DNA from 3 places in the Vibrio sp. genome. Region 2 is predicted to be linked to each of the others. Evidence: riboswitches for the same ligand, from Rfam matches in the RefSeq annotation. Region 2 holds a riboswitch; each other region holds the start of a gene.
The links. A riboswitch is a leader RNA that binds a small molecule or an ion and turns the genes downstream of it on or off. The one in region 2 is predicted to bind thiamine pyrophosphate.
Positions count from the first base shown of each region.

Region 1 (13,086 bases), on a different contig from region 2:
GATAGATAACCAGATCATTAACACTGCTAGAATAGACGCATATAGCGCTGTAACCATGAAGCTCTCCTCTGTCGTATTAATAACCAATTAAGCATAAAAAAGCCTCGCTGAACAGCGAGGCTAAAAAGGATGAGATCTCAAATTAACAACAACTTGTGCCGCAACCAGAAGAGGCTTGGCAATCTTCACCTTTACCTAGGAAGGTTTTCTCTGACAAGTAGAACGCGGCAAAGGCCTGTTCAAAGTCATCAGATACCGTTTTTTCAACTAAGCCAGAATCCATGAGTGCTTTACGCCAAGCTTGTACTTTAGGGAAACCTTCTAGCATGTCGAAACAAGTACGAGATTTAATAATGTAGGAGCGATGAAGCAGAGGTAGCCACGCGATATCGACATTACTCAATCCTTCCCCTTTAAACATCGGCCCGACAATTTGTTGTTCTGCTTTAGCGAAGGCTTTCGACAATTTTTCAATACGTTCAACCAACGTATCTTGAGTGGCGCTGCTCATTGCACCACACTGAGGAAGGTAGTGTTTAGAGCCAAGGTAAGACCATGCTCGGTCAAGAGCGCGCTGTTCATTACTGATCCCCGCCTCTACTGGGCCAAACTCATCTTCGATAAACTCAACGATCGCGTCTGATTCAAACAATGCCGTGCCGTTGTCAGTAATCAATACAGGCACTTGACCATTTGGCGAGATGTCCAAGAACCATTGAGGTTTGTCTTTTAGGCTGATGTACTCGATTTCGTACGCCACATTCTTTGCTTCTAGAGCGGCTGTCACACGTTGGACAAATGGACAAATTTTAAAACTAACGACTTTGATCATCTTATTACTCACTTTTTCAATTAGGGAGGATGCCTGTTTTACATCCCTTACACCTTTAAGACGATGTGAGTTTGAAAAAGACGAACAAAACCTAAAATTATTTTAGCAGTTATCACAACCCTTTGAATTTCTTTGACAATCAATAACTGCGCCCTTCTTATCCAATTGCAAAGTACAACATTCTTCAAATAGCTTTTTGAGTTGCAAGCGGCTTTGCTGGACACGAGATTTTAATGTGGAATAGCTGATTCCCACTTTTTCTGCGAGTTGCTTTTGGCTCTCACCCTGCAACTCAACAGCCTCAAGCAATTGAGATTGTTCATCAGGCAGGGCATAGATAAACGGTTTAATGCAATGAGACATTTCTTGTTCGATCGTCTCTTGTGATTGCTCAAACCACAAATCATCAGCAACTAAATCATTGTCGCGCTGCTGACGAGCGCGTTTTCTGTAGAAATCGATTATAGTTCTATTAGCCAGTTGGAATAGCCAAGCTTTTACGCTTTCACTTTCTTGAACTTGTGAGAGGCTCTGGTGCGTCTTGATCAAGATTTCCTGCAGCAGGTCATCAACATCGTCAACGTTGGACACCTTCGAGCGCAAAAATGCTTTAAGTGCCTGCTGATACTGAGCCCAAACCGTATCGAGCTGAAGCGAACTAACTGCACTTTTCATCTGCACAACACTCATCTTGCAAAAATCCTATAACGCCTTCCAGACATTGATATTCAGCTACACAATATAGTGTGCGACCTTCACGGCGTTGACTAAGTAACCCTGCTGAGGCCAAACTTGAGATGTGATGCGACAGCGTCGAACCAGGGATTCCCATTCGCTCTTGTACAGCACCGACAGCAATACCTTGATAACCCGCTTTGACCACAGTTTTATAGATTGAAAGACGAGTCGGATGACCGAGCTCTTTCAATGCTTTTGCTACTACTTCGAGTTCCATAACGACTCCACTTAACATATATTTCCAGAATAATCGAAATATATGTTAAGTGCAACCGCTCAACTCCACCATGGATTGTTTCTCGATTTAATGTCTAAACCGCATGATTAGTAAACCCCCAGCACAATGGAAGTCAGTAGAATACCGACCATAAAACTTGGTGTATGGAACGTTTTTTCCTTAGCGCGGTAATACTCTTTTGCGATTTCTTCTTGGTAGCTTTTGATTGCCAACTCTCTTACATAGTTATTTTGCATAGTTCTTTCTCCTTTCATTCATTAATAGTGAGGATAAAACCTAAAGTTAACTTGAGGTAAAGAACTATTTTTATATTTTAACTCCTTGATCTATGGCTAGGACCGACAGAAAAATCGTGTTTTCTGCTCTGTTTTCGCAAAGCGCAACGAGATAGCGTCTCTTTCTGTTCAGTTATACTCATCTCGTTCCAACCTAATATTTCAGCTAAGGATCGAAAGCAGCCCAAACAGATATCGTCTTCATCTAAGCAACAATTTCGAATACAAGGGTTGGCTAACTTTGGTTCACTGGGTCGCATACAAGTCCCCGCCCTACTCATCTTCGCATTCATTACAGTTTAGCTAAACTAGCAAGAAGCCACTCGCCTTACGCTGTCCCATTGAGTCGTTCTTGGGTTGATATCCATCTTTTCTAATCTATATTTCCATTTTTATCGAAATATTTATTGATCTTTGTCTGTTTATTTCTATAATTCGAGAAAAATAGAAATGAGTTTTAATTGAAAGCTCATGATTCCTAAATTTGGAGCCACACCATGAATAACGAAATGATGACAATGGCAAGCGAAGCACTCAACATGTTTGCCTTCTTAGCTACGGAGCTGATCATTCTGTTTTTAGCCATCAGCTATATTGTTGGCGTGTTGCAAGAGTTTCTTACCCCAGAAAAGATCCAGTCGATCTTAAGCTCACGCAATGGCAAAGGTTATATTATTGCAGCGCTTTTAGGCGCAATTACCCCCTTTTGCTCTTGCTCAACCATTCCTTTTTTAAAAGGTCTGCTAAGAGCAAGAGCGGGATTTGGCCCCATGATGGTATTCTTGTTTGGTAGTCCACTGCTTAACCCTGTCATCATTGGTTTGTTTGTCGTTACTTTCGGTTGGAAAGTCGCGCTGTTTTACTTCCTAATTGCCATGACAGTATCGGTTGTTGCTGGCTATGTATTAGAAAAACTTGGCTTTGAAAAATACGTAAAGCCAGAAGCCTATCAAGCTGTTGAAAGATCTAGTTGTAAAACAAGCTGTGAAGCGAGCAAACCTACAAAAACTGAAGCCAATTCATGTAGTGCAAAAACCGCATGTGGTGAACCAACTTTGCCAGCAGCAGCGCAGAGCACTTGTTGTGGAACTAAAGCCGAGCCAAAAGTTGAAGTCAGTTGCTGTGGTACAGATGGCAGCGCAACTGCAACTCTCATTGAAGCAAAACAGCCAAATCGCTGGGCGAAGATTTGGCTATCGACTTGGAATGATTTTAAACAGGTATTTCCTTACCTAATGCTGGGTATCGCGATAGGCTCCTTTATTTATGGCTTCATTCCTACAGAATTGATTGCTGAATACGCTGGCGCAGGTAAGTGGTATGCGATCCCTGTCGCTGCAGTGATTGGTATTCCCCTTTATATTCGCGCAGAAGCCGTCATCCCACTGAGTGCTGCACTCGTTCAAAAAGGCATGGCTCTTGGCTCCGTGATGGCGCTAATTATTGGCAGTGCAGGGGCAAGCTTAACAGAAGTCATTTTGCTAAAGTCGATATTCAAAAATCAGATGATTGCGGCTTTCTTAACCGTAATCCTTGGAATGGCCATTGGCGCAGGCTTCTTGTATAGCTTTATTTTTGGCTAAAACGACAACTGCCCTACTTATATCAGTAGGGCTTTTTAATAGTAGGTTAGACCCACGCTAGCAATTATTGCGTTTGTGTAATACTGATTATCAAAGCCAGTTATTATCATTTTCCAGTCAATAATTAATAATGCATCTCCAGTCATTCATACATTTGGAGACCATTATGGCTAATGGATTTACAAGAGATGGTGGCGTTCAAGAACAAATCGATGCCACTGTTATTGATGCAATCCAGCGCGCTCGCGCGCACCTTCAGCATGAACACAACGAAACAGATTACTGTTTGGAGTGTGGAGAACTCATTCCGAGTGCACGCCGAAAAGTAATACCTGGTGTGGAGTTATGTGTTGAGTGCCAAGAGAAACATGACGCGCGCACAAAAGCATTCAGCACATTTAATCGACGAGCCAGTAAAGATAGTCAACTGCGCTAACAATGATGAGATAAGCGCTCCGTAAGTGCTTATCTCGTAATGATTATCTTACTTTTCAAATGCCGAAAATAGGTGTTCCAAAAACAAGCGAATGCGTCTAGGCATGTAGTCGCGGCTTTGGTAGATAACGTGTAAGTCGGCGCTCTTGTTTGAAGTCGCAGGGCTAAAATTTTTCGTATAGTCATCAAGTACCGTTACTAACTTACCTTGCTCTATGTCTTGCTGGACATCCAACATAGACTTCAAAGCAATGCCCGCTCCTTCAATTGCCCACTGGCGAATCACTTCGCCGTCATCCGAACATCGGTTGGCAATCACAGAAACCGACTGCTGCTTTCCAAAAACATTAAAATACCAGTGCCTTAATTCTTCATTACCTCTGACTAGCACAAGACAACGATGACTAAGTAAATCACTTGGCACTTGAAGGGGTCCGCTGTCAGCTAAATATTGTGGTGACGCACAAAGCACGCGATGACTTGCAGCCAGCCTTCTTGATATTAATTGACTGTCTGCAAGCTCACCATAACGGATCACGAGGTCTAGGCCCGACTCGGCAAGGTTCGACAAACTGTCGTTCAAGTAAAGATGAGGCGTCACATCTGGATAACGCTGACTAAATGCGGAAAGCAAAGGAGCAATATACTGCTTGCCTATGTCTTTAGGGGCTGAGATTTTGAGCGTTCCTTTAACGTCGTTAGTCCCTGTTTGCATCATACTTTCGGTTGCATGAACACTATCTAAAATTTCCACACAAGCCTTATAGTAAAGTGCCCCAGCATCGGTTAGCGACAGATGTCGCGTACTTCGATGGAGTAACTTTACACCGTAACGCTGTTCGAGATTTTGTAATCTCGCGGTCACTGTCGCGGGTGATAAGCCTAACGCTCGTCCCGCCGAAGCTAGCCCTTGATTATTGATGATGGCGACAAACATTTCCATATCCGAAAACTTGTCCAATCGTGCCCCCATTATTTAGAAAATCTGAATAATTAATTCAAATATTACCCAATTATCAAAATATGTCGAATCAATATACTGACCCTATTAACGCAAGCGCAAAACGAGTCGCTTGCATGTAGGACAACTCAGCGAGATTCGAATGACTAACGAAAAAATGCCATTACAAGTTTGGATTCTAACCCTAGCGGCTTTTGCGATTGGCACCGCAGAATTTGTTATCGCCGGCATACTGCCTCAAGTTGCTCACTCTCTCTCCATTACAGAGGGACAAGCAGGCTATTTGATCAGTGGCTATGCTCTTGCGATTGTAATAGGGGGACCATTACTCACGATTTACCTTACACGTTTCAACAAAAAATACGTTTTAACAGGGCTCATGGTTCTGTTTATTTTAGGTAACGTACTTTCTGCCTACGCTCCGAATTATGCGGTGCTTATGCTCAGTCGGGTGATCACAGGCCTAGTACAAGGGCCGTTCTATGGCATCGGCGCTGTTGTAGCAACAAGCTTAGTATCGGATAAGATGGCTGGGCGCGCGGTCGGACAAATGTTTGCAGGTTTAACGTTAGCCAATGTCTTAGGTGTCCCAGGAGGAACATGGATAGGTTTGCAATTTGGCTGGCATACCACCTTTATGACTGTTGCCGCACTCGGTCTGATCGCTTTGGTCTTTATCTCTAGCTTCATTCGCGCCACGGGACATGAGAAAGCTAAAGAAATACAAGCACAACTCAACGCATTCAAAAATCCGCTACTTGTAATGAGTTTAGCTGTTACCGTTTTGGTTTGGTCAGGATTTATGACTCTATATGGCTACCTCGCCCCAATCGCCATGCATGTCAGTGGGTTTGGTGAACACGATGTAACTTGGATTTTAGTCGTTGTTGGTGTCGGACTTATCATAGGTAATAACCTTGGGGGACGCTCCTCTGATAAGAACTTGCAAAACGCATCCATGATATGGGCCACAGCGATGATCGTTTCGCTCTTGCTAGTCGGCGCAAGTGTTGAGAATCAGTGGCTATTTGTCGCATCAGCCTTTGTGTTTGGCATTGCGTCCTTTGCGAATGTGCCAGCCATGCAACTTCGTGTGATGAATCATGGTGGTGAAGGGCAAGAACTCGCGGCGACAGCGAATATCTCTGCCTTTAATTTGGCAAATGCTTTTGGCGGCTTTCTTGGAGGTATAGTGGTAGACAGCCAATTGGGTGCAGGCATGATTCCCTACGCGGCTATTTTAGTCCCATTAATTGGGGTTGCCCTCATTGCCCAAACGAACCGCAAAGAGGCCTCAGTAAACAAAGAGTTCGCATAGTCATTAGGCTGCCAGTTGGCAGCCTAATGCATAACATCGGATAGGGAAAATATTGTGCTTATCGCTCACCTAACACTTCAAACTCATCATAGGTGAGCCTTGCTTTACCGTCTTCTTGCAACGTCCAAACTTCTTTATGTACCACGCCAAAGGCTTTGTTCATGGTCCATTTAGACGACAATAGATAACTTTTCTCGTCCAATTTAGTCCAACTGACGTCAGTATATTCGACACCACTGAAACCTTGGTCCATGATCTGTTGCCAAAATGCTTGGACCCCTTCACGGCCTTCAAATGTCCCAAACGGTTTTGCCACCATCGTAGCATTCGGAGCATATTGCTCGGCGCAACCTTTGGCGTTTTGTTGATTAAACGCCTGCTTCCACGATTCGATACCCGCTTGGCACGCTTCTAATACTGAATATGTCATTGTCGCTCTCCTTTAAGTAATGCACTCAGTGTAGAGTTATGATTAACTAAGAAAAACAAACCAATAAGAAATCATAGTTCTATAAAAGAGAACAGTAGCCATGAATAAGCATCGCCAAATGACACTCTTTATGCACATCGTCGACTCCGGTTCTATCTCAAAAGCCTCAGAGAAACTCGACCTATCCAAATCAGTACTCAGTCAAGCACTGAAGCAGTTAGAAAAGGAACTAGAGTGCACTCTACTCAAACGAACGACACGAAAGCAAAGTCTAACGCCACAAGGGCAAGCGTTTTACCAGCACTGTTTGGCAATGAATGAGATTGTAGATAAGGCTTGGTTAGAAATGAAAAATGCTCAGAGTGCACCTTCAGGCAGAGTGTCGATAACAGCCTCACACGCTTTAATGGAAAGCGTCGTAACGCCAGCTGTCGCAACCCTCTTCAAGCCATACCCAGATGTGATACTCAATTTGATAGCCGACGATAAACCCTTGGATCTCATGCAGCACGACATCGATCTTGCTATAAGGGTTGGAGAATCAAAAGACAGCAATTATCGCCAACGTAAGGTAGGGGAATTTAGAGACGTATTATGCCAGTCTAAATGGAGCCAAATCCCTCCACATCAGGCGCATTATGTTGCTAACCAATGGCAAAAAAAGCAGATTAGCCACCGCTTAACTCATCAAAAAACGGGGGATCATCAAGAATTAGAATTCAATGCAAAGCACCGAGCGAATACCATAAACCAAGTGGCCACTATGGTGGAAATGGAAATGGGTATAGGTTTACTACCAGAATTTCTTCTGCATCAATATGCCAACATAACCCCATGCTTACCAAATTACCGTTTACCAAAATCTAATGTCTACGCCATCCATTCCTATTCGAGGACACCTCCAATCGCCGTGTCTATGGCAATAGAAGCAATAGAGCAACACCTGAAGCAAGCGATGAACACCTGATAATTTGCGTAAAGTTTAGTCTAAATCAATCTTCTTATTTATTTCACGTATCATTCAAATTAGCTGTCCTACACTTGTTTAAAACGCCATTATCAACAGCAAGGAGCAGCTTATGATTACCAAACATAGAGACTATCAACTGCAAGATAACAACCACTTTCATGCTCATGTCGAAATTAACCCTATTGGCGTACTTGACGTTGAAATAGTCGAGAATAAACAACACCATCAAGCCGAATTTAGCGAGCTGAGTTTTATGAAAGTTGATGGGCACACGCGATTATGTGGCCGCCAAGATGCAACGCCTTGGCAGTTAGAGCTCAACAATAAAGATGCGGAAGAGATTAATCGCCTGATTGATCAAGCAAGCGAAGAGTTAGAAATTTTGATGCGTGATTTATAAAAAACACAGTGGCGCAGATCGTATCTCTGCGCCAACTCCCTCGAACTTAATTCGATTATTTATGTGCAAGTATGGGTAACTTAGTCAGTACTTTTTCGCTTAACCTATCGAATTGAGGAATCAATAAGTAAACCGCGCAAATAAAGGATATGGATCCAATAAGATCAATTGGCCTATGCATTCCCAACCACAGCCGACTATACGCAACGCCAACCGCCCAAACCGTTAAGATAACCGCTAGCCCGTACTGCCCAGACTGAATAAACAACCCACCAAAAAAAGCCACGCAAATAGCTGCAAAAATCGTATGACCTGAAGGAAATGAGTAGTCTTTTTCTCCTTGCCAATGACGCGTTCGCCACGGACTTACCTGCTGAGAGATCTTATCAATCACTTCAGCTTGTTGGGTTGAATTCAAATTATAGAAATGCGTTGGTTGAGGAATCAAAAGTTGATGCGATAACAGCTCTGTGTATGGGCGAGGACTCTCCGTCATTTGCTTTAAGCCTGTTTTTGCCGCAAACCCAATCACTAAAATAACGGCCAGCTGGATACATTTGGCAAGAAACATTTTTGGAGAATCGATAACTTTCCAGCTTATTGCTAGAAGGCAGGTCAGAGTTATGATGAATCCTTTCGAGCCTGCAGAGTCAGTTAATGCGGTAAAGAATAGCCCGGTGAAAGTGGACACATCGCCGAGCAAATCAATATGACTAACCAGTAACGACATTGGGGCAACCAACAATACAAAGATGGCCAGTAGTCCTAAGCCATACTGCTTATTCAATAGATACTCTTTCACTTTCGCTCTACTAGGTAAACTCAACTTAGCGTCTATTAAACGCCTATTTACTGCGAAATTTATCAAAGCTATGTCAATTCAGTGAAAGATCCCCCGACAATGCTAGCTCAGTACCATGCCGCAATAAATCGCTCAATGGATCTCATTCAACTCGGGCTTTTTTTGGCTTGGTACATCCTTTGATCTGCAAGCTCAATAAGGCTTGAGAGCTCGACACCGTGAGCCACTTTTGCTGACGCGACTCCAACACTAAAATGGATTTGGTACTCTTTATTGTTACTCACATTATAAGCGTCTACTGCCCTGCGAAAGCGTTCTAAAGCAATATTGGCAACCGTCTCAGAAGTCCCAGACATTAAGACAATAAATTCATCACCTCCTATGCGCGCGAGCACATCTGAATCTCTAAACGATCCTTTAAGCAGACGAGCAAATGCCTGCAAAACTTCATCTCCAACATGGTGTCCATAGTTGTCATTTACATACTTAAAATCATTGAGGTCAAAATAGGCGACAGAAATGGAGAGCTTGCTAAACGCACAGTAATCTATTGATTTCTTCGCTAGCTCTTCAAACCCCCTCCGATTAGAAATCTGAGTTAACGAGTCAAGTGTCGCGGCTAGGTTATTAGAAAGCTCTTGCTCAGCCATTTTAGCCAAATCAACCAGATCTTGAATCTCATGTTCCGTTAACTCACGTGGCTTAGTATCAATCACACAAAGCGTTCCCATCTTAGTATTATCGTGATGGACCAAAGGAATACCTGCGTAAAAACGAATATATGGCTCATCTTCTACAAGTGGGTTACCCAAAAAGCGTGGGTCTAGCTTTGCATCAGGAATAATAAATGGCTCATCACCGAGAATAGCATGACCACAAAACGAAATATTCCTCGGCGTTTCAGTGACTCCAAGACCAAAACATGATTTAAACCATTGCCGATTAACATCCACCAAACTCACGACCGCAATCGGTACATCCAAAAGACGTTTAGCAAGGCGAGTGACCCGATCAAACCTCTCTTCTGGCTCAGTATCCAAGATTTTGAGCTGCTGTAGGTTATCGATACGCTGAGTTTCGTTATCTGGCTTTTTAGGCTCTTCCATGAGTCAAAACTATTAAGGAATGATAATCATGATCTTAGCAGGCAAGAGTCAAGTTGCTTAAAATATGAGTAAATTTTCCGCCCCTCTTGCTATCGCACGTTGATATGACCAGCAAAAAAGTGATGGACAGGACCATGACCATTCCCCACTTCAAGCTCGTCAGCATGAGATATGGCCTGGGAGATATATTGCTTGCCAAGATACACCGCTTTGTGAAGTCGATTACCTTGTGCAAGGTAGGAAGCAATCGCAGAAGATAGGGTGCAGCCTGTTCCATGGGTATTCTTAGTATTAAAGCGACGTGCTCTTAACAAATCGCAGCTGGACGCTTCAATCAATAGGTCATTACTGTTGGAGTCACTTTCTAAATGCCCCCCCTTCAAAAGAACTGCTTTAGCGCCAAGTCCGCGTAATTGTTCAATCATCGCTCCCATGTCGTCTTCTGTTTTTGGCACCTCACAAGAAACCAATGCGGCCGCTTCTGGCAAGTTAGGGGTAATTAAATCAGCCAATGGTAAGAGCTCACGCTTTAACACATCTATCGCCGCGTGCTTGAGCAGCAAATCACCACTGGTAGCCACCATCACGGGATCAACCACTAGATGCTTCGGTTTGTACTGGCGAATTTTCTTTGCGACCGTTTGGATAATCTCTACATCTGCAAGCATGCCAACTTTTACAGCAAACACATTGAGATCTGAGAACACCGCATCTAACTGGCTTTCAATATGCTCTATAGGAATGGGATGAATGGCAGAGACACCACGTGTATTTTGTGACGTAATCGCGGTGATGACTGAACAGGCATATCCTCCAGTAGCAGAAATCGATTTGATGTCGGCTTGAATGCCTGCGCCACCACCACTGTCAGAGCCAGCAATAGTGAGTACTATGGGTGTGTTGTCTTGCAAATGTGGCATGAATGCTCCTACTACAAGACGTACAGGAACTCTCAGCTATGTCGAATAGACGGCAGGTGAGTGCGTACACTCTGGATTGATGAGCAATACGCGGATAGTTCCCTACGTCAGTGTTAACTGAATCAGGTTCAACGGGTCTCGCACAGCGATCTCAGCCATTTCACATACATGCTCAGGCTCCCCGACTATTTGCTGAGAATAATAACAGCAATTTAAAACTTCATGCACCTCTAATTTTCGAGACGCAATGAAGAGCAGCTACCCAAACAGATGGTTATCGTTTAATCTCATAGTCATAAAATACATTTATGAAGAGAGCGTAATGCTGAATCCCGTTTGGCTCAAAACATTCACAACCCTTATCGATACAGGTCATTTTACTCAAACAGCAGAAAAGCTGTATATGACTCAACCAGGTGTTAGCCAACACATTAAAAAGCTGGAGTCGGCTTGCGGATACGACCTAATCAAACGTGATAAAAAGACATTCACTATCACCGAACAGGGCTCAGCGGTTTATCAATACGCCAAAACCTTAGAAAAAAATGAGGAGCTGTTGATTAATTCTCTCGGCCAAGACGACCCTTATGTGGGCAGTATTGCGCTTTCTTGCTCCGGATCCTTAGCGCTCATGCTTTACCCCAAACTGCTAGACTTACAAGCTGTGCATCCGACTCTAGTTCCTCATGTCGAAGCGGCACCACAACACAAGATCCTAAAAGACATTCTCGACGGTCACACCGATTTAGGGCTAGTCACACAAGTACCTGACGACCCACGCTTTAGCAGTGAAAAGTTAGGCCATGAGCCGCTCTGCTTGATGCTACCAACATGCAATCTACCAGACGAAAACAGATTAACTGCTGAGTATTTAAAACAACTAGGCATCATCAAACACCCTGATGCCCAGCACTACTTTTCACTCTATTTTTCGCAATGTGGCGACTCACTTCTGGCGGGATTAAGCATCGAAGAAATGCCTATATCAGGTTACGTCAATCAACTTGCTCAGATCTTGCTACCTGTCTCCAAAGGCCTGGGCTTTACTGTGCTACCTAGGAGCACATTAGACAGCTTTGTTGATAGAGACAAAATAGCCATATTTTCTCTACCGCAAGAAATCACCGAAAACGTATATTTACTCGCTAAGAAACACCGTAAGTGGCCGGCAAGGTTTTTCACTGTTAGAGACACAATAAAGACAAGCATGGCCTCAAACTAGGCTCTTACTCTGGTTAACAAGAAAATGGGGTGGTTTTCAATTTAATCAACGAGCTAGTCAATCAAAAGGCAGTAAAATAAATGGAGAGAGAGTTACAAGAGGCAGGGTTTTAGTAGGAGTGCACCTTAATACTAGAGCACTCCCACATCGGCAGGTGTGAAAGACTAAGCTTCTAACACTTCCTCACCCAAAACTTCAGACAACAGTAGCTGATCCGTTTCATCAAGCTTCATACCTAACACTGGCAAACCATGCTGGGCAGTCCAACAACAGAAGAAAACCACAATTGCTAATGCGAATAGAATCACTGATACCATAGCCAAAACCTCCTCCTTGGTTAACATTACCAGTACCTGGCTAACCAAAAGATGCCGCTATTTCGCGAAGGCCGTCATGCAATACTTTATTCTTTTACGTTTTGGATCCACTAGAGTCGAAAATGGCTCAAATATGTGTTTCTGTATCGTGCAGTGTATTCGTATTAACTATTGAAATTGACTCGGTCTCAACACCTTAAGTTAGATTGGGTACCTTCTAAATATAGGCGCCTCCTACAAATGAAGCAACTACATTTAGTGGTATTTCGATACAAAGTCACAATTTTTATGCTTTCGTGCACATATTCGTTTCAACGGGAGATATTTCTAAATTTCACGATTACTTAAGAAGCTTTTATGGCTCCATTTTTCTTGTCTCGAAAAGGGAAATAGCACTTTGTGCAAAGATAAAGATTACCTTCTAACACGTTTTCTTCTCCTTAAGAGTAGAGATGAGGATTTATCAGAATAAACGGATAACATCCCTAAGAAACAAGAAAAGCTCTAGAGTCAGGCACTCTAGAGCTTTTAAGTTAGCG
Region 1 is NZ_CFHWOM010000002.1:27,398-40,483, reverse strand. Features, by position in the region: gene AC4MRV_RS02525 (MAPEG family protein) at 1-57, opposite strand, end outside; gene AC4MRV_RS02520 (glutathione S-transferase family protein) at 143-832, opposite strand; gene sigZ (RNA polymerase sigma factor SigZ) at 935-1,507, opposite strand; gene AC4MRV_RS02510 (ArsR/SmtB family transcription factor) at 1,491-1,787, opposite strand; gene AC4MRV_RS02505 (hypothetical protein) at 1,895-2,044, opposite strand; gene AC4MRV_RS02500 (DUF1289 domain-containing protein) at 2,122-2,343, opposite strand; gene AC4MRV_RS02495 (permease) at 2,581-3,666, shown strand; gene AC4MRV_RS02490 (DksA/TraR family C4-type zinc finger protein) at 3,833-4,102, shown strand; gene AC4MRV_RS02485 (LysR family transcriptional regulator) at 4,151-5,062, opposite strand; gene AC4MRV_RS02480 (MFS transporter) at 5,205-6,380, shown strand; gene AC4MRV_RS02475 (YybH family protein) at 6,439-6,810, opposite strand; gene AC4MRV_RS02470 (LysR family transcriptional regulator) at 6,911-7,777, shown strand; gene AC4MRV_RS02465 (hypothetical protein) at 7,890-8,180, shown strand; gene AC4MRV_RS02460 (phosphatase PAP2 family protein) at 8,236-8,982, opposite strand; gene AC4MRV_RS02455 (GGDEF domain-containing protein) at 9,129-10,088, opposite strand; gene thiD (bifunctional hydroxymethylpyrimidine kinase/phosphomethylpyrimidine kinase) at 10,178-11,008, opposite strand; TPP riboswitch at 11,091-11,202, opposite strand; gene AC4MRV_RS02445 (LysR family transcriptional regulator) at 11,331-12,230, shown strand; gene AC4MRV_RS02440 (hypothetical protein) at 12,395-12,574, opposite strand.
Region 1: linked by a shared signal. The riboswitch ahead of thiD (bifunctional hydroxymethylpyrimidine kinase/phosphomethylpyrimidine kinase) and the one ahead of thiB (thiamine ABC transporter substrate binding subunit) in region 2 are both predicted to bind thiamine pyrophosphate.

Region 2 (13,086 bases):
TTAGATATTGATTCTGTTGATTGGCAGCAGCAGGCTCAAGTACAACACGTTACCCTGAAAGGGGATGTATCACCGCTTCCAGCACCTAGTGGTGACTTAAAATTGGTGGTGAAAGAGGCAAGCTATCAAGATTATATCGTTGATGATGTAGAGTTGGCGTTCAGCGGTACTCAGAAAGCGCATCAATTAACGTTGGATGTTACGTCTAATGTTGCGTCGACTAGTCTAGCGTTGTCTGGCTCATTGATTGAGAAGCCCGATATCTTATGGAATGGCGCAATAGAGCGTATGACTCTCTCTTCTCAGCAAGGGGAATGGACGTTAGCTGAGTCGACATCATTAGGTTTTGCTGCTGCGACTGAGCGAGTATCGGTTGCTGCGCACTGCTGGCTGCAGGCTGACTCTTCCATTTGTTTGAATGAAAATATTGAAGTCGGAAAAAGTGGTGAAGCGAGCTTGAGTATCAAGCAGTTTGATTTTGAGCAGATCAAAGCGTTTGTCCCTCAAGAAACTGAGCTTAAGGGGGAAGTAAATGCAGACCTCTGGGCCAAATGGAGTGAAGAGGGCTCACCTGAACTGAAGGCGACGATTAGCTTGCCAAAAGGTGACGTTACACAAAAACTGGATACGCCGTTGAACGTTGGTTGGGAGGCGATTGAGCTCAATGCGAATCTAAAACAAGATCGCTTAGATGCTGACTGGTTAATTGATATTCGTGACAACGGTGATATTTCCGGTCGAGCAACCATTCCAAATGTTGCCGTTGAAGATAAACAAATTGAGGGCAAGCTGAATCTTTCTACTTTCAACTTGGACTTCCTGTCCCCTTTGTTAGGTCAGTACAGCCAACTTAAATCTAATATAACCACAGAACTCGCGTTATCTGGTCCTTTGTTACAGCCGAAAGTGGAAGGTCAGTTCTTGATTGAGGATATGTTGCTTCATGGCGATATCTCACCAGTACAGGTTGACTCTGGCGAGTTGAAAATCGACTTTTCAGGCTATCAAGCAACGCTTACTTCGGCGTTGAAGACACCGGATGGAACCTTGAAACTCACAGGTGATGCCGATTGGCAAAACTTGCAAGACTGGAGCACTCGCTTACGCGTTTTTGCTGATGAACTCAAAGTAGAAGTACCACCGATGGTTGAAATGAAAGTGGTACCGGACATGACGATCTCAGCCTCGCCAAAAAATGCAAAAATCGAAGGCGATATTGCGCTTCCGTGGGGACGAGTGGTGGTGGAAGAGCTTCCTCCAAGCGCTATTGGTGTATCCAAGGATCAAGTGATTCTTAATGCTCAACTGCAGCCAGAAGACAGCACTACCTCGATACCATTTGCCGTTGAAACCAATATTAATATCTCGATTGGCGATGACTTTAAATTGTCAGCCTTTGGTCTAGAAGGTGGATTGGTAGGTAAGCTAAATGTCGCTCAGCGTGATAAAGGCCCATTCGTTACTGGTGAAATTAACATTGTCGATGGCTCCTACCAGTCATTTGGTCAAGACTTGGTCATTGAGCAAGGAAAGATCTTGATGAATGGTCCCGTAGATCAGCCATACGTACAAATCAAAGCAATTCGTAACCCAGATAATACCCAAGATGATGTGACAGCGGGTGTGAAAGTGACAGGCCCGGCAACGGAGCCTGTTGTCACGATCTTCTCAGATCCTGCGATGCCTCAAGCGAATGCATTGTCATATCTGCTTAGAGGTCAAGATATTGATGGTGAGTCGGGTGGCAATGCAATGACCACAACGTTAATTGGCTTGAGCTTGGCGAAAAGTGGCCGCGTAGTCGGTGAAATCGGTGAAGCGTTTGGTGTGCAAGATCTACAACTAGATACAGCGGGCTCAGGCGAAGAATCTCAGGTAACGGTCAGTGGATACGTTCTGCCAGGGCTTCAGGTCAAGTATGGCGTTGGTATATTTGATTCTGTTGGAGAGTTCACCGTCCGTTACCGATTGATGAAAGATCTCTATGTTGAAGCAGTCACTGGAGTGAGCAGTGCAGTAGACTTACTCTATCAATTCGAATTCAACTAAATTTAAAAGACAACGAAGTCAGGGAAAGGCGATGCAACATCTATTATTTGTTTACGGTACCTTGCGTAAAGGGGAAAGTAATCAGGGCTTTCTTGAAGCGGCTGAATTTTTGGGATGTCATGAAACGCCTCCTGAGTACGCGCTTTATGATTTAGGTGCGTATCCTGCTGTAACTGAAGGCCATAGCTCGATTACCGGTGAAGTTTACCTCATTGATGATGAAACGTTAGCTCGAGTCGATGAACTGGAAGACGTACCAGTCGAGTACCGACGTGAGCAAATTGAAACACCGTTTGGGCGAGCTTGGATTTATTTGTATCAAGACACCAGTCAGTTAGATAGCTTGTTGGCTTCTGGAGATTGGTGCCAGCGCGTTTAGAGCGTTTATTTGGAGGGATGGAGATGAATAAAGTCATTATCACCGCATTTATTTTTTTACTTGCTGGATGCAGTGCTTTACCTATCCCCCAGTCGGGCTCTGTCACTGATTGGAAAGCTTACGGTGAGCAGAGAGGTCAGAAAGGATTGCTCAAGCAAACGGAATCGCGATTGGCTAAACAAGATAAAACGGGAACATTTAATCGTGCGCTGTATGCAGCCTATCTAGAGGGTTACCAACAAGGTCGTTTGATTTACTGTGAACAAAACCCATATATGCTAGGAGTTGTGGGAAAACCTTATTATGGGGTGTGTGATGATCTCAACCCATTTTATTATCAAGATTATATGTCTGGCCGAAGTGCCACGGCAGGACGTTTATAAAGAAGCCCGCTGAATGCGGGCTTTTTAAATGCGGTTTTAGTTAGGCTCTCGCAGAGAGGTTTATTTTTGCGCGCGTTCGTAAGACTCTAGGATTTCTTGGCGAGCGGCTGCTACATCTTGCCAACCATCGACTTTCACCCATTTACCCGACTCAAGCTCCTTGTAACGTTCGAAGAAGTGCGTGATCTGCGCTTTAAGCAGCTCTGGAATATCCCCAACATCTTGAATGTGATCATATTCTTTTGACAATTTAGAATGCGGTACAGCAACAACTTTTGCATCTTCACCTGATTCATCGGTCATTTTTAATACGCCAACTGGGCGACAACGAATGACCGAACCTGGCATTAGTGGGTGCGGAGTCGGGACCAGCACATCCACAGGATCACCATCAAGCGAGAGTGTGTGATTTACGTAGCCGTAGTTACATGGGTAGAACATAGGAGCCGACATAAAGCGGTCGACAAATACTGCGCCAGAGTCTTTGTCGACTTCGTATTTAATCGGATCAGCGTTTGCGGGAATCTCAATAACTACATAGATATCATCTGGAAGAGATTTGCCTGCTGGTACGTTGTTTAAGCTCATTGCTAAAGTTCCTTTTTGTAGAAGTATGGGCTGAAATTTAACCAAAATACCTTACTGCTAAACTCGGTTTTTTGTAAATGTGTAAGGCGAGACTTTGCTCAAGAAAATCAGATTAATCAATACTGATTATAGAAAAGGCGCTCGATGAGCGCCTTAAGGGAAGTTATTGGTCTTCGTCTCGATTGAGTTCTAGGAATTCCTCAACCTTTTTCACCATGTTGGTTGAGCCGACAAAGAAAGGAACACGCTGGTGTAACTCGGTTGGCTTGATATCCATGATTCGATTGACACCGTCAGACGCCACACCGCCAGCTTGCTCAATAATGTAGGCCATTGGATTGCACTCATACAGTAAGCGCAACTTACCGTTTGGATGGCTCTGGGTACTTGGATATAAGTAGATACCGCCTTTTAGTAAGTTGCGATGGAAGTCTGCTACCAATGAACCGATATAGCGCGAAGTGTATGGACGCTTCTCGCTAGGCGCGTTTTCTTGGCAGTACTTGATGTATTTCTTCACGCCCATAGGGAAGCGAATGTAGTTGCCTTCATTGATAGAGTAGATAGTCCCATCTTCAGGGATCATCATATTTTCATGTGACAAACAGAAAGTGCCTAATGATGGATCGTAAGTAAAGCCATTCACACCGTTACCTGTGGTGTAAACCAACATGGTTGACGAACCATAGATCACATAGCCTGCAGCAACTTGTTTGTGACCTGGTTGAAGGAAGTCCTCTTCCGTTGGCGGTGTACCAATCGGTGATACGCGACGGTAGATAGAGAAGATAGTACCAACCGACACGTTAACGTCGATGTTTGAAGAACCATCTAATGGGTCCATCAATACAACGTATTTAGCGTTTTTGTTGAGTTCTTTGTTAAATGCTACCGCTTCGTCTTCTTCCTCACTCGCGACACCACAAACTTGGTCACGAGCTTCGAGTGCTGCTTTAAACTTATCGTTGGCGTAAACATCAAGTTTTTGCTGATCTTCACCTTGGACGTTTTCAGAACCTACTGCCCCGGTAATATCACCAAGGCCAGCGGCATTGATTTCTCGGTTTACAATTTTAGCAGCAAGGCGAATTGAAGAAAGTAGGGATGATAGATCACCGCTAGCGTGGGGGAAGTCCGCTTGCTTTTCAACAATGAACTCGCCAAGGGTGCGCATTCCAGACATGGTTATTCCTTTAAAAGTCGCTCAAAAATAAGGGGAGTGGACAGTGTCGATCTCTTACGGATCTTTAATCAGCGCCCGAATTAATTTTAAAAGTAAGATCTTTTTATTGGTAATGAACTAACTGTTTGAGATCTCAATTTATTTGTCGACTTGATAATGGTTTTCATACCCAACTATTCACTGTATGTCGTGTGTAAAGATTGTTCAATTAAGTTAGGCTTGCGTCATTCAGTGATCAAAGTAGTTCGCTTTTCAGGGCTTTATCGCCATAATGTCGAGACAATTATTTGCCTGATACAGGGTCAGTTTATGCATATTCATATCTTGGGAATTTGTGGCACGTTTATGGGTGGAGCCGCGGTATTGGCTCGTCAGCTTGGTCACAAAGTGACGGGAAGCGACGCGAATGTTTATCCTCCCATGAGTACCTTGCTTGAGTCTCAAGGTATTGAAATCATTGAGGGCTTTGACCCATCTCAGCTTGATCCAGCTCCTGACCTCGTGGTTATTGGCAATGCGATGAGTCGTGGCAACCCTTGTGTTGAACATGTGCTTAATAGCAATCTACGCTACACCTCGGGTCCTCAATGGTTACAAGAGTTTTTACTGCATGATCGTTGGGTGTTAGCGGTATCTGGTACCCATGGTAAAACCACCACTTCCAGCATGCTCGCTTGGATCTTAGAAGAGTGTGGTTATCAGCCGGGCTTTTTGGTCGGCGGCGTATTGGGTAACTTTGGTGTATCTGCGCGACTAGGTGAAAGCATGTTCTTTGTTGTTGAAGCAGACGAATATGACAGTGCTTTTTTCGATAAACGTTCTAAGTTTGTTCATTACCACCCACGTACTTTAGTGATGAACAATCTAGAGTTCGACCATGCTGATATTTTTGATGATCTTGAAGCCATTAAACGTCAGTTCCACCACTTAGTTCGCACCGTTCCAGGCAATGGTAGAATCTTGGCTCCCAAGCAAGATAGCGCTTTGGCTGATGTACTTGAGCGAGGTTGCTGGAGCGAAACTGAGTTCAGTGGCGAGCAAGGAGATTGGCAAGCGGAAAAAGTCGTCAATGATGGTTCTCGCTTTAAGGTTTTCTTCCAAGGCAGTCAAGTCGGCGAAGTGTGTTGGGATTTAGTTGGAGATCATAATGTCGACAATGCCTTAATGGCGATAGCGGCAGCGAGGCATGTTGGTGTAACACCAGATCTTGCATGCGAAGCGCTTGGAAAGTTTATCAACACTAAGCGACGTTTAGAGTTAAAGGGCGAAGTTGAAGGTGTGACGGTTTACGACGATTTTGCCCATCACCCAACGGCGATTGAACTAACCTTAGGTGGATTACGTAACAAAGTCGGTCAAAATCGAATCTTTGCGGTACTTGAGCCACGCAGCGCAACCATGAAACGCGGTGTGCACAAGGAAACTCTTGCCGCTTCTCTTCATGCGGCTGATTCAGTCTTTCTCTACCAGCCTGAGACCATTGATTGGTCTGTAGAGGAGGTCGCTAAACAGTGTGCTCAATCAGCGTACACATCAGACAGTGTTGATGATTTAGTCACGATGATTGCAGAGCAAGCTCAGCCAGGTGATCAGATTCTGGTAATGAGTAATGGCGGTTTCGAAGGCATTCACAACAAGTTGCTCAATAAATTGGCGGCCAAGAAAAATTAGCAAATAAGAAATACTTTCAATGAATAAAACAGATAAAGCGATCACTTTAGCATTCACTGGTGCCTCTGGCGCACCTTATGGCCTGCGCCTTTTGGAGTGTTTGATCGCGGCAGATTACCAAGTCTTTCTTTTGATCTCTTCCGCGGCTCGCGTCGTGTTGGCTACCGAACATGGGCTAAAGTTGTCTGCCAATCCAGACTCTGCTAAGCAAGCGTTGGTGGACCATCTCAAATGCGATGCGGATAAACTGGTTGTATGCGGTAAGGATGACTGGTTCTCACCTGTGGCATCAGGCTCTGCGGCTCCGAAGCAAATGGTTGTTTGCCCTTGCTCTGCTGGTAGTGTCGCGGCGATCGCCCACGGGATGTCGGATAATCTGATTGAACGTGCAGCCGATGTGGTGATGAAAGAGCGTGGTCAACTTTTATTAGTAGTGCGTGAAACGCCTTTTTCTACGCTACACCTTGAAAATATGCATAAACTGTCCCAAATGGGCGTAACGATTATGCCAGCCGCTCCAGGTTTTTATCACCAGCCTAAATCAATTGAAGATTTGATCGACTTTATGGTCGCTCGTATTTTGGATCATCTAGGTGTGGAACAAGGTTTGGTTCCTCGCTGGGGGTATGACCACCGAGATTAATGGTTAGAGGAACGACTCTAGCTATTGAGTCTCATAACTATTACAATCAAGCCGATACTCATCGGGGAGCTATTCATTGTTTCAATGAAGCTGAGATCGAACTTTACCATTGATTGGTGAAAGTCGGGACCCGTAGACCTGAACCAGATAATGCTGGCGTAGGAATTGAGTTAGGACATACTGGCAATGTTACATGTCCCTCAAACCTGTGCCGCTCAACAAGGAGAGAGCGAGCAGTGAAAACCACTCTGAGCACCATTTCTTTTAGCGCGATTGCGTTAGCAACCCTATCTTCATTTTCAGCTGTAGCGGCAGACAAAACGCTAACAGTTTATACCTACGATTCTTTTGCTGCCGATTGGGGCCCAGGTCCTAAAGTGGAGCAAGCATTCGAAGCCAAGTGCGGCTGTGATGTGAATTTTGTAGCCTTGGACGATGGTGTGTCGATCCTGAACCGCTTGCGCTTAGAAGGGAAAAATAGCAAAGCAGATATCGTATTAGGTCTAGATAACAATTTGATGGCGGAAGCGAAGAAGACGGGCTTGCTAGCTGAGCACAGCGTTGATACGGCTTCCGTTACACTGCCAAATGGTTGGGATGACAAGACATTTGTACCTTATGACTTCGGTTATTTTGCGTTTGTTTACAACAAAGAGAAGTTGGCGAACCCTCCAAAAAGCTTGAAGGAGCTGGTTGAGTCTCGTGACGATTTGAAGGTCATATATCAAGACCCGCGTACATCAACGCCAGGTCAAGGCCTGATGTTGTGGATGAAGTCTATTTATGGTGATGACGCGGCTCAAGCTTGGCAAAATCTAGCGAAAAAGACAGTTACGGTAACCAAAGGTTGGTCAGAAGCTTACTCTATGTTTTTAGAAGGCGAGTCTGACTTAGTGCTGTCTTACACCACGTCGCCAGCCTACCACTTGATTGCTGAAAATGACGCTAAGTTTGCCGCGGCTGACTTTAGCGAAGGTCACTACACACAAGTTGAAGTGGCAGCGAAAGTTAAGGCTTCAAGCAACCAAGCATTGGCTGATGAATTTATGGCGTTTATCTTAAGTGATGATTTCCAATCTGTGATGCCAACGGGCAACTGGATGTACCCAGTGACCAACGTAGAGCTGCCAACAGGATTTGAAACATTAACTGTACCTAGTAAGGCGCTTAGCTTCAGTGCGGATAAAGTAGCGGAGAACCGTAAATCTTGGATCCGTGAATGGCAAAGTGCGCTAACTTTCTAAGGGTATTCTTTGCGTAGTATTCCCAAAATAGGCTTAGGGGTCGCGGTTTTTATCGCGGCCTTTGTTGTTTCTGCCTTGGCTGCTTTATTGATTGAAGCGCCGTCTTTAAATCTCTCTGAGGTGTGGCAAGATCCTTACTATCGTCATGTCACTAAGTTCAGTTTTTACCAATCTTTTCTTTCGACCTTACTAAGTGTTGGGCTGGCGATTCCGGTTGCACATGCGCTTTCTCGTAGAGATTTTCCTGGCAAGAAATTATTGCTAAAGCTGTTTGCGACTACCTTGGTGTTGCCAGTACTAGTCGGTGTATTTGGGTTACTAGCCATATATGGTAATAGTGGTTTGCTGGCAGATGGTTTTGCTTATTTTGATAGTAGGTTGCCTTTTTCCATCTATGGCTTAAATGGAATCTTACTTGCGCATGTGTTTTTTAACTTACCTTATGCAAGTCGGTTGCTGCTCCAGTCTTTAGAATCGATTCCTGAAGAACAACACAAGCTCTGTGCACATCTAGGTATGAAGCCTTGGCAAAAGTTCGTATGGGTCGAGTGGCCACGAATGAAACAGCAACTTGCGCATGTTTGCGGTTTAGTATTTATGCTCTGCTTTACCAGCTTTGCTACTGTAATGGCTTTGGGGGGCGGGCCCAAATCGACCACAATTGAGTTAGCGATTTATCAAGCGATCAAATTTGATTTCGACCTTCAAGCTGGGGCCTTATTGGCGATTTGGCAGATGACTCTGTGTGGTTTGATGGCTTTGATTATTCAGCGTTTGGGTAAGCCCATATCTGTTAGCTCGGTTGGCAGTGCAAGGCGCCAATACTTAACTGGGGAAAGCTGGCGAACGAAGGTATGGGATTATAGTTGGATTGGGTTTTCTTCCATGTTGGTTTTGCCGCCGTTGGTGATGGTGGTGTTGAGTGGAATCAATAGCCAAGTTTACCAAGTGTTTACTGACCAGCGCTTCTGGTTAGCTCTTTGGGCCTCATTGAAAGTGGCGACGTTAGCCAGCTTTATTGCTTTATTGGCAGGTATAGCCATCTTGATGACAAGCCGACGACTACGGCTGAACGCAAGAGAGCGGCGAGCTGATAATATTGAGCTTATCGGTACGATTATTTTGGTCACGCCAGGCTTGGTTGTGTCGACTGGGCTATTTTTGTTATTGCGTTCATTTACCGACGTATTCAGTTTAGCTTTTTTTGTTGTGGTATCAGTTAACGCTCTAATGGGGTTACCGTATGTGATTAAAACCCTATCGCAACCGATGCTTCAGGTCGAACAACAGTACCAATACCTCTGTGCCAGTTTGGGGATGAAAGGATGGCAGCGTTTTCTGATTGTAGAATGGAAAGCGTTAAAAAAACCGATGGCACATGCGTTTGCTATTAGTTTTATGTTTGCGATTGGCGACCTCAGTGCTATTGCTCTGTTTGGCAGTCAAGAATTTCGCACCCTACCACTCTATTTGTTTCAGCTATTAGGCAGTTATCAAATGGAGGCGGCGGCAGTGGTTTCCGTGACATTGCTGTTACTTAGCGTGGGATGTTTCACGCTCATCGAAACGCTGTTTAAAGTCAATAATAAGGTCAATCATGCTGTCTCTGAGTAACGTAGATTACTACTATCACAATGAATTATTTCACTTTGATGTGTCGATTGAGCAAGGTGCTATTGCGGCATTAATGGGACCTAGTGGGGCTGGCAAATCCACTTTATTGGCTTTGGTTGCTGGCTTTATTGAGCCAGTGAAAGGTTCAATTTGCGTTAAGGGAGAGGAAATTGTTGGTTTACCGCCTTATCAACGCCCTTTTGCCATGCTGTTTCAAGAGCACAATCTCTTTGCTCACTTAACGGTTCGTCAGAATATTGGCTTAGGTTTGCACCCGGGGTTAAAACTTAGCGATGCTCAGCAGCAACAAGTGAAGCTTGCGGCTAAACAAGTTGGGGTAGATGGGTACCTTGACCGGTTACCAGAACAGTTATCAGGAGGCCAGCGTCAACGAGTGGCACTCGCTCGCTGTTTTGTCCAGCCACATCCTGTTTGGTTATTGGATGAGCCTTTTTCTGCCCTTGATCCTATCTTACGTGAAGAAATGTTAGCGCTGGTGGCAAAACTCGCCAAAGAAAGAAACATTACCGTGCTGATGGTGACTCATCATATTAGTGATGCGAAAGCGATAGCCTCTGACTTTATCTTTGTTACGAATGGGAAAGTTGAAGTGGCGGGAGATATTTCGCAGTTAGTTTCAAACCATGACAACCCTGCCTTGAGCGAGTTTGTGAGGGCTGGGGAGTAATCGAACGTTGGCAAGCTAGCTGAGGTGTAAAAAAGGATTGATGTATTAGCATCAATCCTTTTTAGTTTTTGAGCTTTAGAACTCTTCGTCACTCAGTGCTTTTAGTACTTGGAAGATCTCGCGGTATGCTTTCGCTGGCTTACCCGATTTTTTCTCTTTAGCCGCCTGGCGAGCGAGCTGGCGTAGGCGTTGACGATCGGCGCTTGGGTAAAGCTCCATTGCGTCACCAATCGCTGCATCCCCCTCTTCAACGATGCGGTCACGCAGCTGTTCTAGCTTGTGGAGGTGCGCCGTTGCTTGTGAGTGCTTGTTGCGTACTTTATCTAATGCAGCTTGTAGTGGCTCAGGGTCTTCAAAGCGCATGAGTTTGCCAATGTATTGCAATTGGCGACGACGCGCTTCGTTTTTGAAGCGTTGAGCATCTTTGATTGCTTCGGCTAAGTCTTCACTCAGCGGAAACTTCTCAAGGACAGAAGGTTTCAGGCTTGCAAGCTCTTCACCCAGTTGCTGCAGCTCTTCCATGTCGCGTTTCATCTCGGTCTTACTTACCCAGATGATTTCTTCTTCCTCTTCCCATGGCGCTTTTTGGTTTTTACGTGCCATCTCTTTGCCTTAATTTGACCATCTATTTCTCTATTTTAACAAGAATCATGGGGAGAAAGCGAAATTCTTGTTATCCTAGAGAGAACAAATCTTTAGAACTAAGTTGATATGGACGTAAGAGAGCAAGTTGCTCAACAGCGTGTTGAGCTTGAAGCCGCAGTCGCTAAAGCATTAGAAATGGCTGCAGAAAAGTCTGATGGTGCGGAAGTTGCGATCACTAAAACCACTGGCCTGAGTGTCTCTACTCGCATGTGTGAAGTGGAAAATGTGGAATTTAATAGTGACGGTGCGTTGGGTATTACGGTTTACCGCGGTCAACGTAAGGGCAGTGCTTCAACCTCTGACTTAAGTGAAAAAGCGATTCAACAAACCGTATTGGCTGCGCTCGATATTGCTCAGTATACCTCTGAAGATCCTTACGCTGGTCCCGCGCCTAAAGAGTTGATGGTCAAAGAGATCCCTGACTTGGATCTATTCCACCCAGACACGCCTGATCCAGACTATGCTGCCCAGGTTGCAATTGCCTCTGAGAAAGCTGCGCTTGAGTACAGCGATAAAATTAAACAAAGCGATGGTGCGAGTTACGATAGCCATTATGGACTGAAGGTATATGGCAATAGCCATGGCTTGTTGGCTAGTTATGCATCTAGCCGTCATAGCACTAGCTGCTGTGTGATTGGACAGGGTGCCAATGGTGAGATGGAACGTGACTACGATTATACCGTTTCTCGCCACAAAGATGATCTTTGGTCTCCAGAGGCTGTTGGCTTGAAAGCTGCTGAAAAGACTATCAGCCGTTTAGATGCGCAGAAGCTAAAAACGGGTCAGTATCCAGTGATGTTTGCAGCGGACGTTGCGACGGGATTGATTGGCCATTTAGTCATGGCGATTAGTGGTGGCAACTTATACCGAAAATCGTCATTCTTACTGGATCAATTGGGCGAGAAGGTTCTACCTGATTGGTTCAATATTGCAGAAAAACCGCATGTGCTGCGTGGTCTCGCATCTAGCCCTTTTGATAGTGAAGGTGTCTTTACCCAAGATCGAGAGATCATTACCGATGGCGTGCTGGCGACGTATCTGCTGACAAGCTACGCGGCACGTAAGATGGATATGACGCCAACAGGTCATGCTGGTGGTATTCACAACTGGTTTGTTCAATCAACGGGCCAGAGCTTTGAACAGATGCTGAAAGAATTGGGCACAGGTTTGCTAGTGACTGAAACAATGGGCCAAGGGGTCAATGTTGTGACTGGTGACTACTCACGTGGTGCTGCTGGTTTCTGGGTTGAGAATGGTCAAATTCAATATCCAGTATCTGAAATTACCATTGCTGGTAACTTAAAGCAGATGTTCCAGCAAATTGTTGCAGTTGGTAATGATGTGGAAACACGTTCTCAAATCCAAACTGGCTCAATTTTGCTTGAGTCTATGAAGGTTGCTGGCGAGTAGCAACTCCCTATACTTTGGCTTGAATAATAAAAGGTTGGCGTAGTGCCAACCTTTTGTTTTTCTTAGCCCTCAAACAACTCAGTGTGCAGCTTTTGGATCGCTTGCTTTGAGACGGACTCATGCACTAAGAAGCAGAGGTTGTGCGGACTTGCACCGTAACAGATCATTCGCAAGTTGAAATCCTCAAGTGTTCCAAAGACTTGTTTCGCATAGCCTTTGCTTTCGCTCATGTTGTTGCCGATAAGGGCAACCAGACATAAGTTGTGCTCGACGTCGACGCTACATAGCTCTTCCAACTCAATACGGGCAGCTTCAGGTAGTTGAGGGGCTCCGCCTGAGGTATCGGTTTGATCCAATGTTAACGAAACGCTGATCTCTGAGGTGGTGATTAAATCCACCGAAACTTTGTGTTTGGCTAATATTTCAAACACTCGCGCTAAAAAGCCGTAAGCGTGGAACATTTTTGCGCTACGCAGAGTGACCATCGTCTGGTTACAGCGCAGGGCCAATGCACGAAATAGCGGAGAGCTTTCTACCTGATGGCGAATCCACGTCCCACCTTTTTCAGGCTCTTTGGATGAGCCGACAA
Region 2 is NZ_CFHWOM010000009.1:18,382-31,467, forward strand. Features, by position in the region: gene tamB (autotransporter assembly complex protein TamB) at 1-2,049, shown strand, start outside; gene AC4MRV_RS08390 (gamma-glutamylcyclotransferase family protein) at 2,081-2,428, shown strand; gene AC4MRV_RS08395 (DUF2799 domain-containing protein) at 2,452-2,811, shown strand; gene ppa (inorganic diphosphatase) at 2,872-3,399, opposite strand; gene fbp (class 1 fructose-bisphosphatase) at 3,563-4,582, opposite strand; gene mpl (UDP-N-acetylmuramate:L-alanyl-gamma-D-glutamyl-meso-diaminopimelate ligase) at 4,892-6,253, shown strand; gene AC4MRV_RS08415 (flavin prenyltransferase UbiX) at 6,273-6,896, shown strand; TPP riboswitch at 6,949-7,078, shown strand; gene thiB (thiamine ABC transporter substrate binding subunit) at 7,133-8,140, shown strand; gene thiP (thiamine/thiamine pyrophosphate ABC transporter permease ThiP) at 8,150-9,754, shown strand; gene thiQ (thiamine ABC transporter ATP-binding protein) at 9,738-10,442, shown strand; gene yjgA (ribosome biogenesis factor YjgA) at 10,518-11,045, opposite strand; gene pmbA (metalloprotease PmbA) at 11,154-12,497, shown strand; gene lysC (lysine-sensitive aspartokinase 3) at 12,560-13,086, opposite strand, start outside.

Region 3 (6,620 bases), on a different contig from region 2:
CTTATGAGTATGATCTCACAGCAAAGGCTGCTACAGCAGAACTTGTACCCGGCTACGAAACCAAAGTCTTAGGTTTCAATGGTGAGATTCCTGCGCCTACTATTCGTTGTAGGCAGGGAAAAGAAGTGATCATTCGCTTTACCAATGAACTTGAGGAGCCGACGACGATTCATTGGCATGGGTTGCGCATTCCTATAGAAATGGATGGTGTTCCATTCCTTAGCCAACCCCCAATTCTGCCTGGTGAAACCTTCATTTATCGATTTACTCCTCCTGATGCCGGTACATTCTGGTATCACCCTCATATGAATAGCGTAAAGCAACTTGGAATGGGGTTAGTTGGATTAATCATTGTTGAAGAGGCTACGCCAGTTGAGTTTGATGAAGAACATGGATTGATGCTTAAACACTGGCATCTTGGTAGTCAAGGACAGTGGAAGGACCTCATGATACCCCGTTTGAGTGCGCGTATGGGCACTCCAGGTGAATGGAGTAGTGTGAATGGTGTTCATGAACCAATTTACCAACTGAAAGCAAATGCGACCACTCGTCTGCGCATAGCGAATGTCGATAATACGATCACTTATCCAATCCAAGTTAAAGGAGTCGAGGCGTGGGTTGTTGCTATCGATGGAAACCCAATAAAAACACCTTATGTGCTTGTAAGGCATAAGATCGGTCCAGGAATGAGGATCGATCTCGCCTTTATAGCCCCTGAATCGGGAAAGCGAATTTATATTCATCAAATGAAAGGACGTTTTCCTTTTCCCTTGTGTCAGTTTGATGTGATCGACTCAGAGCTCCCCGATCAAGCTTCGATCCCTGCTCTTCCACTAAACCCTTTATCGGAACTGTCTTTAGATACAGCACAAGAGGTAGATTTTGTTTTCGAGTGGGAAGGGGCTGTGACGCCTGTTGATAATGATGGGAAAGCAGTTCCGACATTTTGGCTCACGAACAAAAGGGCTTGGGAGGGGATGAGTAAAGATAATATTCCCGCTCCACTTGTGTCTTTAGAATTGGGTAAGACATATATTTTTAATCTACGCAATGTTACTCAGTATCACCACCCTATCCATATTCATGGCCACACTTTCACTGTATTGGAACTAGATGGTAAGAAGGTTCCAGAACCCTTCCACACTGACACTGTACTATTAGGTAAGAATGGCACTGCTAAAGCGGCTTTCGTCGCAGATAACCCAGGCCGCTGGATGTACCATTGTCACGTTATTGAGCACATGAAAACCGGTTTGATGGGATACATTGAAGTAAAGTGACGCCTGTAACTTTTGAAATTTAAAACTTTGATTGAGATAAGTTAGCCATTTTATGATCGATAAATAGCGAGTAAAAGCTACAATAGTGAGCAGTTAAATATGGGGGGGGTCATGGGACAACTGTCTATTCTTGGATTTATTGCACTAGGTGGTGCATTTGGTGCGTGTTCTCGTTACCTAATTTCTGAACTGTGTGTTGTATTGCTAGGGCGAGGTTTTCCTTACGGTACGCTAACTGTTAATGTGGTTGGCTCTTTCATTATGGGACTGCTCATTGCAGCTTTCGAAAATGAGCTGATTGCAACTGAGCCTTGGCGTCAAATCATTGGCCTTGGTTTCCTTGGAGCATTAACAACTTTTTCAACATTCTCTATGGATAATGTCCTTTTGATGCAGCAAGGTGCCTTTTTTAAGATGGGACTTAATGTGCTGCTTAACGTTGTTCTGAGTATCTCTGCTGCGTGGATTGGATTCCAGTTACTTATTAAGAGTTAGCAATACACTTCTTTCGTCATTTTTTATACAGGTCGGCTTGGTTTAACCAAGCCGATTTTATATACTGATTTCACTTGTCGGAGTGCCATAAGGCTGAGACCGTTAATTCGGGATCCGTTGAACCTGATCAGATTAGAATCTGCGAAGGGAACAGGAGAAGAGATCACTATATTTCCCCGTCAGTGATCTATCTATATTCAAGCAACACATTTCGTGGTGTCTTGAAAACTCTTGTCGCATCTTTCCGCCAAGCATTTTTATCCAAACTAATTACAAAGCAAGGAAAAATGCTATGTCGAGTCGCAAGCAAGCGAGACTGGAAGCAAAACAGTTCATTGATACACTCTCGGTACAACCGTACCCAAATTCAAGCAAAGTCTACGTAGAGGGTTCACGTCCTGATATTCGTGTGCCAATGCGTGAAATATCACTCGCTGATAGCCTTATTGGAGGCACAAAAGAAGCGCCTATTTTCGAGCCTAATGAGCCAGTACGCGTTTACGATACCTCGGGTGTATACACAGATCCAGAACACACCATAGACCTCTACAATGGCTTACCTAAGCTGAGAGAAGGGTGGATTGAAGAGCGTGCCGATACTGAACTACTCGAAGAAGTAAGCTCGGTATACACCAAAGAGCGCCTAGAAGATGAAACGCTAGACGATCTTCGTTACGGCAATCTACCACGTATTCGACGTGCTAAAGATGGGCAGTGCGTGACTCAATTGCACTATGCTCGCAAAGGTATTATTACTCCAGAAATGGAATATATCGCTTTGCGTGAAAATATGGGGCGAGCTCAATACCGTGATGAAGTGCTGAATCAGCAGCATCCAGGTCAAAGCTTTGGTGCGAACCTACCAAAGGACATTACCGCCGAGTTTGTTCGTAAAGAAGTCGCCGAAGGTCGTGCAATTATCCCTTCTAATATCAACCACCCAGAATCCGAACCAATGATCATTGGCCGTAACTTTTTGGTTAAAGTGAATGCCAACATCGGTAACTCATCGGTGACGTCTTCGATTGAGGAAGAAGTAGAGAAGCTCGTGTGGGCGACGCGCTGGGGTGGGGATACCGTTATGGACCTTTCTACTGGACGTAATATTCACGAAACTCGCGAGTGGATTCTACGTAACAGTCCGGTTCCGATCGGTACCGTACCAATGTACCAAGCGCTTGAGAAAGTGAATGGTGTTGCGGAAAACCTTAACTGGGAAGTGATGCGCGATACTCTGATTGAGCAAGCAGAGCAGGGCGTTGACTATTTTACTATCCACGCCGGCTTACTACTTCGCTACGTACCAATGACAGCAAAACGCGTTACTGGCATCGTTTCTCGTGGTGGTTCCATCATCGCGAAATGGTGTTTGGCGCATCACCAAGAAAGCTTCTTATATACCCACTTCCGAGAGATTTGTGAAATCTGTGCTAAGTACGATGTCGCACTCTCTCTAGGTGATGGTCTGCGTCCGGGTTCGGTTGCTGACGCTAACGATGAAGCGCAATTTGCTGAGCTTCGTACCCTTGGTGAGTTAACCAAGATTGCGTGGGAATACGACGTTCAGGTCATTATCGAAGGTCCTGGTCATGTTCCAATGCACATGATCAAAGAGAACATGGAAGAGCAGCTAGAGCACTGTCATGAAGCTCCATTCTACACGCTTGGTCCACTGACTACAGACGTTGCTCCTGGTTACGACCATATTACTTCAGGTATCGGCGCTGCCATGATTGGTTGGTATGGCTGTGCGATGCTTTGTTATGTAACGCCTAAAGAACACCTTGGCTTACCTAACAAAGAAGACGTAAAGGTAGGCATGATTACTTACAAGCTTGCTGCTCATGCCGCTGATTTGGCGAAAGGGCATCCTGGAGCACAAGTGCGTGATAACGCGCTTTCTAAAGCTCGCTTCGAGTTCCGCTGGGAAGACCAATTCAATTTGTCACTCGACCCAGATACTGCTCGCGCTTTCCATGATGAGACTTTGCCTCAAGAGTCTGGGAAAGTTGCTCACTTCTGTTCGATGTGCGGACCAAAGTTCTGCTCTATGAAGATTTCGCAAGAGGTACGAGAGTACGCAAAAGACACTGAGCAAGTGGCTGCGGATCAAGCTATTTCGATCAAGATGCTTGATGACCCTTTGGAAGGTATGCGTCAAAAATCGCAAGAGTTCAGAGATACGGGTTCTGAGTTATACCACCCAGCAGCACATGCCGAGGTGAGCGATTAATGATAAAAATCCTAATTCCGTCATCACTGATTGAACTGACAGGTTTAGTTCAAAATTGTTTGTTGTTGGCGAATGAGCAGGGTTTTAGCATTGAAGACATTGAGTTGGGTGTGAGCCCAACTCAATCTATTCTGCTTGTTCGCGACCAACAGATTGCACACATAAGGACAGATCTCATTGACGTATATGACTCTGAACATGAGAGTTCATTTGTGCTCTATTACCGCTCTGTTTTATCGGTAGAAGCGTGTGCAAAGCAACCGTCGAAAGCTATTTATATTGGTATTGCTGATACTCCGAATTCCGATAAAAAGGAGAATGAGCTTCAGCTTGATATCTGGCGTCATCCAATTAATGATGAAGTGAGAGCGCTTTCCGTTGAGTCCAAACTCAACGCAATGTTCGACCCCGAACATCACCTTGCTTGGATAGTTACACTGACAGTTCTCGATTTTCCTATCGAAGATGCGTTAACACTTGCTCGAGGAATGTTAACTCAACAAGCGAATGTTTCACGTGAAACACTATCGAATGACAACCTTGAAGAGGGGAAGTTAACGCAGTGGGCTGACCATTTTGATTATTTCCCCACACCTGTACTGGAAGATCACCGACTCGGTATTCAAGTTGGTTGGTCAGCACAAGGAGAGAGCGTTAGCTTTCCATCTCTAACTAAGCAAAGTCTAGGGCTCTATCCAGTCGTTGATGATGTCGCTTGGATTGAGCGTTTACTGCCTTTAGGCATTAACACAATTCAACTACGAATCAAGAACCCACAACAAGCCGATTTGGAACAACAGATCATTCGAGCAATTGAGCTAGGTCGTCAGTATCAAGCACAAGTGTTCATCAATGACTACTGGCAGTTGGCAATCAAGCATAGCGCTTATGGTGTTCATCTCGGACAAGAAGACATTGAAGAATCGAATTTAGCTCAGCTAACTAAAGCCGGCATTCGTCTTGGCCTTTCTACTCATGGTTATTATGAGCTACTGCGCATCGTACAAATTCATCCTAGTTACATCGCGCTAGGGCATATTTTCCCAACCATCACAAAACAGATGCCATCGAAACCACAAGGTTTGGTGCGCTTGGCTCTGTATCAAAAGCTGATTGATAGCATTCCTTATGGAAACACAGAGTCGGTTTTTCGTCCTGCAAAAGACAAAGCAGTTAGTGACTATGTGCTTGGCTTTCCGACGGTCGCGATTGGTGGAATTGACCAATCTAATGCAGACCAAGTTTGGCAAACAGGTGTTTCTAGTTTGGCAGTTGTGCGAGCTATTACGTTGGCAGAATCACCTCAGTCCGTCATCGAGTTCTTCGCACAACTGATGAAGGAAAGGCAGCTAACGTTTGCTGATCAGAATAGTGAATTGACGCATACCAAGAGAGGCGAACATGCTCACGGATAAGCAGTTCCTTCGCTATCAACGTCAAGTTGCTCTGCCTGAAATTGCTGAAATTGGGCAAGAGCGTTTGAGCAAATCGCATGTGCTGATCATCGGTTGTGGTGGATTAGGGAGCGCAGCGAGTTTGTACTTGGCATCAGCGGGCGTTGGTAAATTGGTTGTGGTTGATGATGATGAAGTTGATAGCAGTAACCTACAACGCCAGATCATTTATCGTGAACAAGACCTCCAAGTTGCAAAAACAAAAGCGACTGTCAAGCAACTGACTGACCTTAATTCTATGGTTCAAATTCGCGCTCTCAATAAGCGATTGGACAAAGCACAGCTGCAGCTTGAGGTGATGCTGGCGGATGTGGTGTTGGACTGCACCGATAACATGCCAACGCGCCAGCTCATTAACCAAGTTTGTTTCGAGCAAAATACGCCACTCATCTCGGCGGCGGCAATTGGTTGGCAAGGGCAATTCGCTGTCTTTGATTACCAAACATCAAGTAAACAACAAGTGCAGAGTAAAGCCTGTTACCGCTGTTTGTATCCGTTCGACGAATTACCACAAACTCAAAAGTGCAGTGACAGCGGTGTCGTCGGTCCGGTGGTGGGCACACTTGGTAACTACCAAGCGATAGCGGCGATTCAAAAACTGGCGACGGGAAAGTTTCATGTCGATACTGCCAAGTTACACCTGTTCGATGGATTGAAGCTGCAATGGCAAACCATGACGATAAGCAAAGACAAACAGTGCGAAGTGTGTGCTTAGATTTAGCTTACGAGTAATGGGTAGAATTAAGAGAGTTGGAAGCAATGACGTTATCAGAACAACAAACAACACAAATGACCTCTACTGACTTAGATGTGATCACCATTGTCATTAATGACCAGTCACATCAAGTCGCCAGTAAGTCGAATCTACAGCAAATCATTAGCCAATTTGCGCTGCCTGAAATGGGCTGTGTTTTTTCAATTAATAACAATGTTGTGCCGCGCAGTGAGTGGGCTAGCACAGTTCTTTCACAGGGAGATAGCATCTCTTTGTTTCAAGCGATCGCAGGGGGTTAGCGTCGATGCTTAAAATTGGTGATAAACAATTCGAATCAAGACTGTTTACGGGAACAGGGAAGTTTGCCAACAGCCGATTGATGGCAGACGCGATTAAAGTGTCGGGATCTCAACTTGCGACTATGGCGTTAAAGCGTGTGGATG
Region 3 is NZ_CFHWOM010000095.1:61-6,680, reverse strand. Features, by position in the region: gene AC4MRV_RS21040 (multicopper oxidase domain-containing protein) at 1-1,280, shown strand, start outside; gene crcB (fluoride efflux transporter CrcB) at 1,392-1,775, shown strand; TPP riboswitch at 1,844-1,942, shown strand; gene thiC (phosphomethylpyrimidine synthase ThiC) at 2,068-4,008, shown strand; gene AC4MRV_RS21025 (thiamine phosphate synthase) at 4,008-5,423, shown strand; gene AC4MRV_RS21020 (HesA/MoeB/ThiF family protein) at 5,410-6,177, shown strand; gene thiS (sulfur carrier protein ThiS) at 6,222-6,476, shown strand; partial or broken gene AC4MRV_RS21010 (thiazole synthase) at 6,482-6,620, shown strand, end outside.
Region 3: linked by a shared signal. The riboswitch ahead of thiC (phosphomethylpyrimidine synthase ThiC) and the one ahead of thiB (thiamine ABC transporter substrate binding subunit) in region 2 are both predicted to bind thiamine pyrophosphate.